Regions from separate parts of the Streptomyces sp. NPDC093111 genome, predicted to be linked through region 1. Evidence: riboswitches for the same ligand, from Rfam matches in the RefSeq annotation. Region 1 holds a riboswitch; the other holds the start of a gene.
The links. Region 1 has a riboswitch for S-adenosylmethionine ahead of thrC (threonine synthase). Riboswitches for the same ligand answer to the same signal wherever they lie in the genome.
Positions count from the first base shown of each region.

Region 2: it holds a riboswitch for S-adenosylmethionine, as region 1 does, so the genes downstream of both, AB0Q96_RS06555 (aminotransferase class V-fold PLP-dependent enzyme) here and thrC (threonine synthase) in region 1, are expected to answer to the same signal.

Region 1 covers NZ_JBFBNW010000001.1:173,235-180,746, reverse strand. Annotated here, with positions in the region: gene AB0Q96_RS00795 (hypothetical protein) at 1-1,082, shown strand, start outside; gene groL (chaperonin GroEL) at 1,251-2,873, opposite strand; gene AB0Q96_RS00785 (cold-shock protein) at 3,258-3,467, opposite strand; gene AB0Q96_RS00780 (MoaD/ThiS family protein) at 3,893-4,171, opposite strand; gene thrC (threonine synthase) at 4,188-5,474, opposite strand; SAM riboswitch class I at 5,492-5,636, opposite strand; gene AB0Q96_RS00770 (glucosyl-3-phosphoglycerate synthase) at 5,758-6,699, shown strand; gene AB0Q96_RS00765 (trehalose-6-phosphate synthase) at 6,766-7,512, shown strand, end outside.
Region 2 covers NZ_JBFBNW010000003.1:375,751-383,262, reverse strand. Annotated here, with positions in the region: gene AB0Q96_RS06565 (cytochrome bc complex cytochrome b subunit) at 1-176, shown strand, start outside; gene trpD (anthranilate phosphoribosyltransferase) at 331-1,395, shown strand; SAM riboswitch class IV at 1,507-1,623, shown strand; gene AB0Q96_RS06555 (aminotransferase class V-fold PLP-dependent enzyme) at 1,805-3,205, shown strand; gene AB0Q96_RS06550 (Lrp/AsnC ligand binding domain-containing protein) at 3,290-3,571, opposite strand; gene AB0Q96_RS06545 (rhomboid family intramembrane serine protease) at 3,568-4,302, opposite strand; gene AB0Q96_RS06540 (hypothetical protein) at 4,467-4,709, shown strand; gene AB0Q96_RS06535 (NYN domain-containing protein) at 4,758-6,122, shown strand; gene AB0Q96_RS06530 (NlpC/P60 family protein) at 6,379-7,410, shown strand.

The DNA.
Region 1 (7,512 bases):
GCGTCGGCACCCCGACCGGATCCGCCGTCACGGACTCCTCCGGCGCCTTCGCCGCCGACCCGGTCCCCGCCGTGCGCACCACCTGGTACGCGGCCGAGTTCAGCGAGAACAGCGACGAGGTGCACGGCTCCACGTCGAGCATCGACTCCTCCGACGTGCGGGTCCGGACGATGGCGCTCTCCGTCACCGCCGACAAGACGCGCGCGGTGAACGGCGAGACCGTCACCCTCACCGGCCGGGTCACCGACCCGGTGGACGGCACGCCGGTCGCCGACGAGCCGCTGGAGGCGTTCCTGAACGGCGGTTTCCACAAGACCGTTCGCTCCGACGCCGACGGCCGGTTCACCGTACGGCTCGTCGCCGCCCCCGGCGCCCCCACGGACTCGGGCTGGGGCTCCGCCGGCTGGACCGTCTCCGGTACGAGCCTGTTCCAGACCGGCCTGTACGCGAACGGCCCGCTCGCCATGCCGGCGGACACCCGCACGACGCTCACGGCCTACCGGCTCGGCGGCGACGGACGGCTCACCGCGTACGGCCAGTTCCGTGTCCCGTACCAGACCATGACGACGTACACGACGCAGACGGTGCTCCTGGAGCAGTCCCCGAACGGGCAGACCGGGTGGAAGAAGGTCGCCTCGACCGCCTTCACCGCCGAGGTCCGCAAGTCCTTCGGCATCGGCGTCGCCACCAGGGGCGGCTGGTTCCGGCTCCGCTCCGTCGGCACGCAGGAGCACGCCGAGTCCGTCAGCCGCACCTTCCACGTGACCCGCACCTCCACCCGCGTCCTGGCGGTGGACGCGACGCCGGAGCCGATCCGCAAGGGCGGCGTGGTCACGGTGCGCGGCACGGTGCAGCACGACCAGGGCGGCTGGAAGCCGCTGGCCAACCAGCCGGTGCAGCTGCGGTTCGCCGCGTGGGGCTCGAAGACGTGGAAGACCGTCGCCTGGGGCCGCACCAACGCCGCGGGCCAGACGGCCCTGAAGGCGCGGACCTCGGTGGACGGCACGTACACCCTCGTCTACGTCGGTGACGCCTCGCACTTCGACTCGGCCGGCAAGGGCGACTTCGTCGACGTCCGCTGACCGGCGGAACCGGACACGACTGAAGGGCGGCACCCCCTGGGGGGTGCCGCCCTTCGGCGTGGAACTGAGGTCGATCCCGATCACCGGACGGAGTCCGGTGCAGCGTCCCGAAGCCTGACCGGCCGCCTGCGGCCGGTCAGTGCGAGGGGCGCGTCGAGAGGATCAGACTCAGAAGTCCATGTCACCGCCCGGCATGCCGCCGCCGGCCGGCGCGGACGACTTCTCCGGCTTGTCGGCGATGACGGCCTCGGTGGTGAGGAACAGGGCCGCGATGGACGCCGCGTTCTGCAGCGCGGAGCGGGTGACCTTCGCCGGGTCGATGATGCCCTCGGCGATCATGTCGACGTACTCACCGGTCGCGGCGTTCAGGCCGTGGCCGACGGGGAGGTTGCGCACCTTCTCGACGACGACGCCACCCTCGAGACCACCGTTGACGGCGATCTGCTTGAGCGGGGCCTCCAGGGCCAGCTTGACGGCGTTGGCACCGGTGGCCTCGTCGCCGTCCAGCTCCAGCTTCTCGAAGACCGCGGAGGCCTGCAGCAGGGCGACGCCGCCACCGGCGACGATGCCCTCCTCGACGGCCGCCTTCGCGTTGCGAACGGCGTCCTCGATGCGGTGCTTGCGCTCCTTGAGCTCGACCTCGGTCGCGGCACCGGCCTTGATGACGGCCACGCCGCCGGCCAGCTTCGCGAGGCGCTCCTGGAGCTTCTCGCGGTCGTAGTCCGAGTCGCTGTTCTCGATCTCGGCGCGGATCTGGTTCACGCGACCGGCGACCTGCTCGCTGTCACCGGCACCGTCGACGATGGTGGTCTCGTCCTTGGTGATGACGACCTTGCGGGCGCGGCCCAGCAGGTCGAGGCCCGCGTTCTCCAGCTTGAGGCCGACCTCCTCGGAGATGACCGTGCCGCCGGTGAGGATGGCGATGTCGTTCAGCATGGCCTTGCGACGGTCGCCGAAGCCCGGGGCCTTGACGGCGACGGACTTGAAGGTGCCGCGGATCTTGTTGACGACCAGCGTCGACAGGGCCTCGCCCTCGACGTCCTCGGCGATGATCAGCAGCGGCTTGCCCGACTGCATGACCTTCTCCAGGAGCGGGAGCAGGTCCTTCACGGAGGAGATCTTGGAGTTGACGATCAGGATGTACGGGTCATCCAGGGCCGCCTCCATGCGCTCCATGTCGGTCGCGAAGTACGCCGAGATGTAGCCCTTGTCGAAGCGCATGCCCTCGGTGAGCTCGAGCTCGAGCCCGAAGGTCTGCGACTCCTCGACGGTGATGACGCCTTCCTTGCCGACCTTGTCCATCGCCTCGGCGATGAGCTCGCCGATCTGGGTGTCGGCGGCGGAGATGGAGGCCGTGGAAGCGATCTGCTCCTTGGTCTCGACATCCTTCGCCTGCTCGAGGAGGGCGCCGGAGACGGCCTCGACGGCCTTCTCGATGCCGCGCTTGAGGGCCATCGGGTTGGCACCGGCGGCCACGTTGCGCAGGCCCTCGCGGACGAGCGCCTGGGCGAGGACGGTGGCGGTGGTCGTACCGTCGCCGGCGACGTCGTCCGTCTTCTTGGCGACTTCCTTGACCAGCTCGGCGCCGATCTTCTCGTACGGGTCCTCGAGCTCGATCTCCTTGGCGATGGAGACACCATCGTTGGTGATCGTGGGGGCGCCCCACTTCTTCTCGAGGACGACGTTGCGGCCCTTGGGGCCGAGGGTGACCTTGACGGCGTCAGCGAGCTGGTTCATGCCGCGCTCGAGACCGCGCCGGGCCTCCTCGTCGAACGCGATGATCTTGGCCATGTGAAGTGGTCCTCCCGGACATGGGGTGGATAACGCTCCTGGACCGCGCCGACGCCCGCGACGGACGGCCTGCGAGCCCTGTGGTTCCTTGCCCCACCTGGCCGCGGGCCTCGTCTGCCCGATCCTCGATTAAGCACTCTCACCTTCAGAGTGCTAACGCCAATGATTAGCACTCGCCCCATGCGAGTGCAAGCGACTACCGAGGATCGGTCACCCCTGGGAGCACGAGCCGGGCGCACACGCCGGGCGCACATGACGCCCCACGGCGCCCCGACCGGCGCCGCGCACCGCGCCCGACAGGGCGCCGGACATGACGAGGGGCCCGCATCCGGTCTGGATGCGGGCCCCTCGACGGAAGTGCGTCGGTGGCCGATCGCGCCGCGCTCAGGCAGAGGCGGCGAGCTTGACCATGTCCGCCTGCGGGCCCTTCTGACCCTGCGAGATCTCGAACTCGACCCGCTGTCCTTCTTCAAGGGTGCGGTAGCCGTCCATCTGGATCGCGCTGTAGTGGACGAAAACATCCGCACCACCGTCGACCGCGATGAAGCCGTAGCCCTTCTCCGCGTTGAACCACTTGACGGTGCCCTGAGCCATGCCTAACTCCCCTATTACTGGCCCTTGCGCGGGGCCGCACTTCGCGGACCCGGGTCAGACCCTGCGCCGGAACGCGTCGACCGCCGCTGAATGTATCTGCCCAACTGCCCTCTGCAACAGGTCAATCGGACGAGAATTCTGGGCAGCCGTGAAAGGCGAATTGGGGAGATTCCCTTGAATTCCGGGTCAAGTCGGGCCGGGCAAAGCGCGCAGAAGGTGCACAAGACACGGGCGCTTTGGCTGCTTCTTGTCGTGCACGGGCGCATTCTCATATGCGCCTGGCATGGGCAGCGGAGGGGACTTCCCCAACTCTACCCCGCTCAACCATGCAGAATTGCCCCCTCCGCTTCTTCTCGCGGAAGGGGCAATTCAGGTAAGACGGGTACCGCGGGTAAGCGCGGGTAAGACCGGCCGATCCGGACGGTTCAGCAGCCGCCGGCGACGGCCGGGATGATGGAGACGCCGGCGCCGTCCGGCGTCACGGTCTCCAGGCCCTGCTCGAAGCGCACGTCGTCGTCGTTGACGTACACGTTGACGAAGCGGCGCAGCTTGCCCTGGTCGTCCAGGACGCGGGCGGCGATGCCCGCGTGGTTCTTCTCCAGGTCGGCGATGACCTCGGCGAGGGTCCCGCCCTCGGCCTTCACCTCGGACTGGCCGCCCGTGTAGGTGCGGAGGATGGTGGGGATGCGGACGTTGACGGCCATGGGGTTCACGTACCTTTCAGTGGGCCAGGCCCGCGTCGCGGAACGCGTCCAGGCTCGGGCGGATGGTGGCGGTCGCCTGAGAGCTGTCGGCAACGGCGTCCAGGGTCTTGAGTCCGTCGCCGGTGTTGAGGACCACCGTCGTCAGCGTCGGGTCGATGAGACCGGCCTCGACCAGCTTGCGCGTCACGCCGACGGTCACGCCGCCCGCGGTCTCGGCGAAGATGCCCTCGGTACGGGCGAGCAGCTTGATCGCGTCGACGACCTGCTCGTCGTTCACGTCCTCCACGGCGCCGCCGGTGCGGCGGGCGATGTCGAGCACGTACGGGCCGTCCGCCGGGTTGCCGATGGCGAGGGACTTGGCGATGGTGTTCGGCTTCTGGGGCTTCACCACGTCGTGGCCGGCCTTGAAGGCGACCGAGACCGGGGAGCAGCCCTCGGCCTGGGCGCCGAAGATCTTGTACGGCTTGTCCTCGACCAGGCCCAGCTTGATGAGCTCCTGGAGGCCCTTGTCGATCTTGGTGAGCTGCGAGCCGGAGGCGATCGGGATGACCAGCTGGTCGGGGATGACCCAGCCGAGCTGCTCGCAGATCTCGTACGCGAGCGTCTTGGAGCCCTCGCCGTAGTACGGGCGCAGGTTGACGTTGACGAAGCCCCAGCCCTCGCCGAGCGGGTCGCCGATGAGCTCCGAGCAGAAGCGGTTGACGTCGTCGTAGTTGCCCTCGATGGCGACGAGGTCACCGCCGTAGACGCCGGCCATGACGACCTTGCCCTGCTCCAGGTCGTGCGGGATGAACACGCAGGAGCGGAAGCCGGCCCGGGCGGCGGCGGCGCCGACGGCGCCGGCCAGGTTGCCGGTGGAGGAGCAGGAGAGGGTGGTGAAGCCGAAGGCGCGGGCGGCCTCGATGGCCTGGGCGACGACCCGGTCCTTGAAGGAGTGGGTCGGGTTGCCGGAGTCGTCCTTGACGAACAGCCTGCCGGGCTCGACGCCCAGTTCGCGGGCCAGGTTGTCGGCCTTGACGAGCGGGGTCCAGCCGGGGTTCAGGTTCGGCTTCTCGGCGACGTCGGCCGGGACGGGCAGCAGCGGGGCGTAGCGCCAGATGTTCGCGGGGCCGGCCTCGATGCGCTTGCGCAGCTCCTCCGGGTCACCGAAGGGCAGGTCGTACGCGACTTCGAGCGGGCCGAAACAGAGCTCGCAGGCGAAGATCGGGCCGAGCGGGAAGGATTCGCCGCATTCGCGGCAGGAGAGTCCGGAAGCGGGACCGAGGTCGACGGTGGTTCCGGATGCGACGGTCTGTACAGCCATGGAGGCGAGGCCCTTTCTCCTCATCTTTCCCATGACGAATTTTTCGCCATGAGACGGATTTGGCACCTTCCCTAGTCGGGAGCCTCGCTGGAGGACGAGTAACCGACTGGAGGGTTGCCGGGGCTTCAACGGGCCGTTTCCCTCTGCCCCTCTGGATGAGCGGTATTCGATTGTGAGACGCGGTCGGCACCCCGACATGCATCGGGGATCCGCGTTGTTCAAGACTGTAACCGAAGGCTACGAAGGTGGAGACGGTCGTCCGATCCGCGAGATGGAGATCACGTTGCTGGAAGAGGTGGAGCGCTGGCTGGCCCGGCGGTCCTGGTCCGTTGCCGACCGCCCGCTGGAGCGCGTCCTCGCCGCCAAGCGGGGGACGCGGGTCAGCGTGGTGCTGCCCGCGCTGAACGAGGAGGCGACGGTCGGCACGATCGTCTCCGTGATCCGCCGCGAGCTGATGACCGACGCGGTCCCGCTGGTGGACGAGCTCGTGGTGATCGACTCGGGCTCCACGGACCGTACGGCGGAGGTGGCCGCGGCGGCCGGCGCGCGGGTGGTGGCGCGGGACGCGATCCTGCCCCGGATACCGGCGGTGCCCGGCAAGGGCGAGGTCCTCTGGCGGTCACTGATGGTGACGACCGGGGACGTGGTCTGCTTCGTGGACGCGGACCTCAGGGACTTCTCCGCGGACTTCGTCACCGGCATCGTGGGCCCGCTGCTCACCGATCCGGACGTCGACTTCGTGAAGGCGATGTACGACCGCCCGCTCGGCGACACCCCAGGTCAGGGCGGTCGCGTGACAGAGCTGGTGGCCCGCCCGCTGCTCAACCTGCACTGGCCGCAGCTGGCCGGTTTCGTCCAGCCGCTGGGCGGCGAGTACGCGGCCCGCCGCTCGCTGCTCGAACGCCTGCCGTTCCCGGTCGGTTACGGAGTGGAGCTGGGCCTGCTCGTCGACGCCCTGCACACGGTGGGCCTGGACGCCCTCGCGCAGGTGGACGTGGGCGTGCGCAAGCACCGGCACCAGGACGGGCGGGCGCTGGGCCGGATGGCCGCCGCGATCTACCGGACGGCGCAGCTGCGCCTGTCCCGGGGGCATCTGGTGCGCCCGTGGCTGACCCAGTTCGAGCGGGGCGAGCGGGGCTTCGAGCCGCACACGTACCCGGTGGACACGGAGGAGCGCCCGCCGATGGCGGAGATCGCGGAGTACGCGCGGCGCCGCGTGGCCTGACACCGCACACCCACCTGTCTGATATCCGCACGTTTGAGCGTGTACCGGACGGGCTAGGTTCGCCACATGGCTACCGTCCTCGTGGCATCGAACCGCGGCCCGGTCTCGTACACCGTGCGTGACGACGGCTCCCTGGACACCCGGCGCGGCGGCGGCGGACTCGTCTCCGGCCTCGGCGCCGTCGCCTCCGAGGGCGGCCTGTGGGTCTGCGCCGCCCTCGGCGACGGCGACCGCGAGGCCGTGCGCCGCGGGGTCGCCGAGCCGGGCGTGCGCATGCTGGACATCGACCCGGAGGTGTACGCCGACGCGTACAACGGCATCGCGAACTCGGTGCTCTGGTTCCTCCACCACCACCTGTACGACATCCCGCGCGAGCCCGTCTTCGACGCGGACTTCCGGCGCCGCTGGGGCTCCTACCGCGCCTACAACCGGGCCTTCGCCGAGGCGCTCGCCGAGGCCGCGGACCCCGGCGCGGCGGTCCTCGTGCAGGACTACCACCTGGCGCTCGTCCCCGGCATGCTCCGCGCGCTCCGCCCGGACCTGCGGATCGGGCACTTCACGCACACCCCGTGGGCGGCGCCCGGCTACCTGGCGATGCTGCCCGACGACATCCACCGCGAGCTGATCGAGGGCATGCTCGGCGCCGACGAGCGCGGCTTCCACACCCGCGCCTGGGCCGCCGCCTTCCTGGCCGACCCGCTCGTCGACGACGGCACCCGGGTCGCCGCGTACCCGCTGGGCGTCGACGGCGACGACCTGCGCGCCCTCGCCCACCGCCCCGAGGTCGACGCCCGACTCGCCGAGCTGCGCGCC
Region 2 (7,512 bases), on a different contig from region 1:
ACGAGGCCGCGGCCCTGCCGCCGGCCGTCGACGAGAACGGCGTGGAGCGCAAGACCGGCCCCATGGAGAAGCTCCGGGTCAAGCTCAACAAGGGCTACTACGGCGCTGACAACCAGGTCGCCAAGCCCACCGCCGAGGAGTACAAGGAGATCACGAGCGGCCACGGCCACCACTGATCCCCCGACCTCCTGAAGCAGGTCGCCACGGCGAGAGCCCCGTCCATTCGATGGACGGGGCTCTTTGCCGTCCCCGTGGATCGATAGGGTGGGAAGGTACCCCTACCGAAGATCACCGATCACCGGTCCCGATCATCACTCGCCAGGAGCTGCCATGAGCGCTGCGACCCCCGCTGGAGGACTCGACTCGGCGGGCCGCTCCTGGCCCGCCGTCCTGGACGGTCTGCTGAGCGGCCGCGACCAGAGCGCGGAGGACACCGCCTGGGCGATGGACCGCATCCTGCGCGGCGAGGCCACCTCGGCGCAGATCGCCGGCTTCGTCGTCGCCCTGCGGGCCAAGGGCGAGACCGTCGAGGAGATCACCGGCCTCGTCCGGACCATGTACGAGCACGCCAACACCATCGAGGTCCCCGGCCCGTCCGTGGACATCGTCGGCACCGGCGGCGACGGCGCCAAGACCGTCAACATCTCCACCATGTCGGCGATCGTGGTGGCCGGCACCGGCGCCAAGGTCGTCAAGCACGGCAACCGGGCCGCGTCCAGCGCCAGCGGCGCCTCCGACGTCCTGGAGAAGCTGGGCGTCAACCTGGAGCTGACCCCCGCGCGGGTGGCCGAGGTGGCCGGCGAGGCCGGCATCACCTTCTGCTTCGCGGTGAAGTTCCACCCGGCGCTGCGCCATGTGGCGATGGCCCGCAAGGAGCTGGGCATCCGCACGGTCTTCAACTTCCTCGGGCCGCTCACCAACCCGGCCCGGGTGCGGGCCCAGGCGACCGGCGTGGCCGACCCCCGGATGGCCCCGATCGTGGCCGGGGTGCTCGCCGAGCGCGGCTCCTCGGCGCTGGTCTTCCGCGGCGACGACGGCCTGGACGAGCTGACCACGACGGCGACCTCCCGGGTGTGGATCGTCCGGGACGGCACCGTCCGCGAGGAGTCCTTCGACCCGCGCGACGTCGGCATCGACATCGTCCCGGTCGAGGCCCTGCGCGGCGCCGACGCCTCGTACAACGCCGACGTGGCGCGCCGCCTGCTGGCCGGCGAGACCGGTCCGGTACGGGACGCGGTGCTGCTCAACTCGGCGGCGGCGCTCACCGCGCTCGCACCGGGCGAGGGCACCCTGGCGGAGCAACTGGCCGTGGGCATCGCCAAGGCGGCCGAGTCCATCGACTCCGGCGCCGCCCGCCGCGCCCTGGAGCGCTGGATCGCGGCCAGCAACGCCTGAGCCGTCGCCACCGCCGCCCCGGCCGGCCGTCAGCCGCCCCGTACGCAGCCCCGTTCCGAATGCCGGAACGGGGTTGCGTCGTCGTGATCGACTGGCATAAGTTCTGTGACAGGTCATGAGTGACAGCGACAAAGCCCCGGCTAGCTGTCCGGCAACCCTCCGTCCGTGGCGGGGTGCCCCGGGTGAAGACCAGGCCGTACGAGCAGAAGCCTGCGGCAAGCGCGGACCCCTGCGCACAACCCTGGGGTCCTTGGTCCTCTAGGGAGCAGTGTCTCGTGAGCAAGCGAATGCGTTAGGGCCGTCGGCCCACTTCTTCACCGAACACCCGTACGCGGCACCCCCTTCTTCGCGCTGCCCTGCGGGCTCTTTCACGCCTTTTCGCGCCCCTTTTATGCCGGGAGATACCGTCATGTCCGCATGCCCGAACGCTGCCACCACCACTGCTTCCGCCCCCTCCGGTGACGCGGCGGACCCCTGCTGCGCCGCCCCGCTGCCGGTCCTCGGCCGGGACGTCACCGTCCCGCTCGTCACCGGCGGCGAGGTCAGCTACGCGGCGCTCGACTACGCCGCCAGCGCCCCGGCCCTGCAGCGCGTGTGGGACGACGTCGCCGCGTACGCCCCGTACTACGGCAGCGTCCACCGCGGCGCCGGCTACCTCTCCCAGCTCTCCACCGACCTGTTCGAGAACAGCCGCGCCACCGTCGCCGAGTTCCTCGACTGCCGCCCCGGCGACCAGGTGGTCTTCACCCGCTCCACCACCGACTCGCTCAACCTGCTCGCCCAGGTGATCCCCGCCGACTGCCAGGTCTTCGTCTTCGAGACCGAGCACCACGCCTCGCTGCTGCCCTGGCGCGACGCCCGGGTCACCTACCTCAACGCGCCGCGCACCCCGCGCCAGGCCGTCGAGACCCTGGAGCGGGCGCTCGCCGACCGCGACCCCTACGGCCCCGCCCTGGTCTGCGTGACCGGCGCCTCCAACGTCACCGGCGAGCTGTGGCCGGTCCGGGAACTGGCCGCCGCCGCGCACGCCCACGGTGCCCGGATCGTCCTCGACGCCGCCCAGCTCGCGCCCCACCACCCCGTCTCCGTCCAGGAGTTGGACGTCGACTGGATCGCCTTCTCCGGGCACAAGCTGTACGCCCCGTTCGGCTCCGGCGTCCTCGCCGGACGCGCCGACTGGCTCCAGGACTCCGAGCCCTACCTCGCCGGCGGCGGCGCCTCCCGCAAGGTGGCCCGGCGCGCCGACGGCGGCGTCGACGTGGAGTGGCACACCACCGCCGCCCGGCACGAGGCCGGCTCGCCCAACGTCATCGGCGTCTACTCCATCGCCTCCGCCTGCAAGGCGCTCACCGAGGCCGGCTTCGACCAGCTCGTCGCCCGTGAGCGGCACCTGATCGCCACGGTCCGCGAGGGCCTGGCCGAGGTGCCCGAGGTGCGGGTGCTCTCGCTCTTCGGCGACGACGCCCCCCGGGTCGGCGTCATCTCCTTCGTCGTGGACGGCTGGAACAGCTCCCACTTCGCCGCCGCGCTCTCCGCCGAGTACGGCATCGGGGTCCGCGACGGCCTGTTCTGCGCCCACCCGCTGGTGCGCACCCTGCTCGGCAGCGACCCGCAGGACCCGGGCGAGTGCGGCGCCCCGGAGGCGGCCCCCGGCGAGCGCTCCCTCAACGCCATCCGCGTCAGCTTCGGCGCGGGGACGCCCGACGAGCACGTGGAGCGCTTCGTGGGCGCGGTGAAGCAGCTGGTGCGCGAGGGCGCCCAGTGGAAGTACCGCACCGAGGACGGCCGCTGCGTGCCCGACCGCGGCTGATCCCTCACCCGTACGAGTGAAGCCGGCCTCCCGCGGGGAGAGGCCGGCTTCGTCGTGCGTGGTGCGCGGGGCGTGCCCGCGGGCTCAGCCCTCCAGGCCGATGGCGAAGGCCGCGTCCAGGTCGTTCTGGGAGTAGGCCCGGAAGGCGACATGGGTGTCGGTGCCCTCGACGCCGGGGATCTTGCTGATCTTCCCGGGGATGACGTCGGCGAGGTCGTCGTGGCGCGGCACCCGGACCATGGCGATCAGGTCGTACGTCCCGGTCACCGAGAAGACCTCGCTGACCGAGTCGATCGCGGCGATGGACTCCGCGATCTCGGGGATGCGGTCCACGCTGGTCTTGATGAGCACGATCGCGGTGATCACGGCTGGCTTTCTCCCTCGGTGGCCGCGGCTGGTGGCTTCACCTTAACGCCACCTCTGTACCGGCCCCACGCGTAGACGAAGCCGATCGCGAACCCCACCACGTGCGCCAGGTACGCCACCCCCGGTCCCGCCCCGGCCGAGCGGGCCGCCAGCCACTGGAGCACGAACCAGAAGATCAGCACGATCCAGGCCGGGAAACGCAGCGGCAGGAAGAAGAGGAAGGGGAAGAGGCTGGTCACCCGGGAGCGCGGGAAGAGATAGAGGAAGGCCCCGAGCACCCCCGAGATCGCCCCCGACGCCCCCACCAGGGTCTGCGTGCTGTCCGCGTGCGCGGCCGCGTAGCCGAGCAGGGCCAGATACCCGCAGCCCAGGTAGAAGAGGGCGAACCCGGCCGGGCCCATCCGCTCCTCGGCCATCGCGCCGAAGACGTACAGGAACAGCATGTTCCCGAGCAGGTGCAGCCAGCTGCCGTGCACGAAGAGCGCGGTCAGCGGGGTGAGCAGGGCGTGCGGCCGGCCGCTCGTCAGCTCGGCCGGGATCACGCCCCAGCGCTCGAAGTAGGTGCCCTGCGCCGCCAGCAGCCGGTCGCCGGTGCCGTACCCCGGGTTGAGCCCCGACACCGGGCTCAGGGCGAAGAGCAGGACGCACAGCGCGATGAGGCCGTAGGTCACGGTGGGCCCGTTGCGGGTTCCGTGCCACGTGCCGAGGACCGTGCGCCGCCAGTCGATCATGGACAGATCATGGCGTACCGGGGTCCACCTGGACAGAGTGCCTCGCCGTGACACGGGGTACCCGCGAGGCCGTAGGGTTACGGGCAGACTTCCGCAGTCCGACGGCGCACCGCGGTCCCGTACAACCCCGGAATTCCAGGGAAAGCCCAGAAAGAGGCGGCACGATGACGACGGTTCCCCTGCCGACCCCGGAGACCCGCTGGCGTTGCACGCTCTGCGGCAACCTGACCCGCTTCGACGTCACGCGGTCCTCCAAGGTCGTCGAGTACGTCCATCTGGACCTCGCCGGAGAGCCGAAGGTCGAGGAACGCGAGGTGGTCAGTGAGACCATCGAGTCGGTCCGCTGCCGCTGGTGCAACGCGGTGGACCAGATCGAGCTGGTGGACAGGCCGGGTTCCGCTTCCTGAGAAGCGGCCCGTGAGGGCGACGACGACAGGGAAGTGGGGTGACGGATCGTGGCGCAGCCCGCACACGGTGAAGAGCCGACGGGCTCGGCGGACGACGCCGCCGAGGCGCTCGACCGGCCGCTGCCCGAGCCCGTACGGCGCAAGGTGGTCGCGCTGGTCGCGGACGCCTTCGGCGGGCTGACCGTCGCCGAGCTCCCCGGACCGCTGCGCCAGTACGCCCGCTTCACCGCCTCCCGGCGGGCCAAGTTCGCCGGGAACGCGATGGCGGCCGCCCTGGAGAGCGACCCGCTGTTCCGGCAGCGGATCGGCGAGCGCTTCAAGGAGGCCGAGCCCGAACTGGCCGGCGCCGTCGAGTCCGGCTCCCCGCCCGCCGCCGCCGACCCCGTCGACGTGGCCGCCGCGGCCTACGTGCTGCGCCCGGCCGGCTGGGGCAAGCTGGTCGCCGCCGCCGGCGAGGAGGCCGAGCGCGCCGACGCCGAGCGCGCCGACGAGGCCGGCCGGCGCGAGCTGGAGCGGCTGCGCGAGGAGGTCGCGCACGCCCGCGAGCGCACCCGGACCGAGACCGAGCAGCTGCGCCACGACCTGGAGGCGGCCCGCAAGGAAGCGGAATCGCTTCACCGCAAGCTGCGCAGCGCCCAGAGCGACGTGAAGCGCGGCGAGGCGGCGCTGCGGCGGGTCCAGGCGGAGACCGACGCCGCCCGGACCGAGTCCGCCGCCCAGCTCTCCGCCGCCGAGAGCGAGAGCCGGCGGCTCAAGGCCCGGCTCGGCGAGGTGGAGGCGGCCCTGGAGGCCAGCCGCCGCGCCGCCCGCGAGGGCCGCTCGGTGGAGGACATGCGGCTGCGGCTGCTCCTGGACACCGTGCTCGACGCCGCCCAGGGGCTGCGCCGCGAACTGGCCCTGCCGCCGGTCTCGATGCACCCCGCGGACACCGTGGACGCGGTGGAGCCGGGCCGGATGTCGCCGAAGGACATCGCGGCCCGCGCGCTGTCCGAGACCGACCCGGCGCTCCTGGACCAGCTGCTCGAACTGCCCCAGGCGCACCTGGTGGTGGACGGCTACAACGTCACCAAGACCGGCTATCCGACGATGCCGCTGGAGAAGCAGCGGCTGCGGCTGCTCGGCGGTCTGTCCGCCCTCGCGGCCCGCTCGGGCGCCGAGATCACCTGTGTCTTCGACGGGGCCGAGCTCGCCGCCCCGGTGCTGCTCGCGCCGCCGCGCGGGGTGCGGGTGCTGTTCTCCAAGCCCGGTGTCACGGCGGACGAGTTGATCCGGCAGCTGGTGCGGGCCGAGCCGCCGGGCCGTCCGGTCGTGGTGGTCTCCACCGACCGCGAGGTGGCCGACGGGGTCGCCAAGTCCGGTGCGCGCCCGGTTGCGTCCGCCTTGCTGCTGAAGCGGCTTTCACGCCTCTCGTGACGGCTCGTAACGTCTGCGCCTGATGTCCTTTTTCTGATCCGCACAGGGTCAAGTGACCATTACTGCCCGTGTGATGTGTGTGAATAGTTCGTCACCCGAGCGAGATTTTGCCTATCGGGATTTGAACTGATCACAAGATGGTCACTAGGGTCGGGGCTCGAACCTTCGCGCGGTTGATCATCCATCCGGGGTGGCAGCGGGGGGCCCGCCTGCCGCTCACCCGGTCGGCGGCTGAAGGAAGAAGGAGCTCGCCTTCGTGGCGTCCCACCGTCGTCCCAAGCAGCCGAGCCGCACCCGCGTGACCGTGCTCACCGCGACCGCCGGCCTCGCCGTCGCGATCTCCGCCCAGAGCGGCGCCTCCGCGGCGCCCGCCAAGCCGAAGATCGACGAGGTCAAGTCCAAGGTCGACAAGCTCTACCACGAGGCCGAAGAGGCCACGGAGCAGGCCAACCTCGCCGAGGAGCGCCGCGGCAAGCTCCACAAGGAGATCGACGCCCTCCAGGACAAGGTCGCCCGCGGCCAGCAGGACCTCAACACCCTGCGCGGCCAGATCGGTTCGGTCGCCAGCGCCCAGTACCGCTCCGGCGGCATCGACCCGGCGCTCCAGCTCTTCCTCTCCGCCGACCCGGACACCTACCTCGACAAGGCGTCCGCGATCGAGCAGCTCGGCGCCAAGCAGGCCGACGTGCTCCAGTCGATCCAGGCGAAGCAGCGCACCCTCGCCCAGGAGCGCACCGAGGCCGCGACCAAGCTGGCCGACCTCGAGGACGTCCGCAAGACGCTCAACGAGAAGAAGAACAAGGCCACCGCCAAGCTGGCCGAGGCCCGCAAGCTGCTCAACACGCTGACCGCCGCCGAGCGCTCCAAGATGGAGCAGGACGAGCAGCGCGCCAGCCGCGCCGCCGGCGACCGCGTCGAGCTCGGCAACGAGGTGCCCGCCTCGCAGCGCGGCGCCGCCGCCCTCAACGCCGCCGCCACCCAGATCGGCAAGCCGTACTTCCGCGGCGGCACGGGCCCCGGCTCCTACGACTGCTCGGGTCTGACGCAGTGGGCCTACCGCCAGGCCAACGTCTCGCTCACCCGCACCACCTACACGCAGCAGAACGACGGCGTGAAGATCGGCCGCAGCCAGCTCAAGCCCGGCGACCTGGTCTTCTTCAACAACCTGTCGCACGTGGGCCTGTACGCGGGCAACAACACCATCCTGCACGCTCCGAAGCCGGGCGCCTACGTCCGCTACGAGTCGATGGACTACATGGGCACCTTCCAGTTCGGCGTCCGCATCTGACGCGACGGCAGCTGCCCTCCGAACGGGTGGTTCGCCGGATCCGGGACTGACGTGACGCCCCGCCCGTGACCTGTGGTCACGGGCGGGGCGTCACTTTGTGTG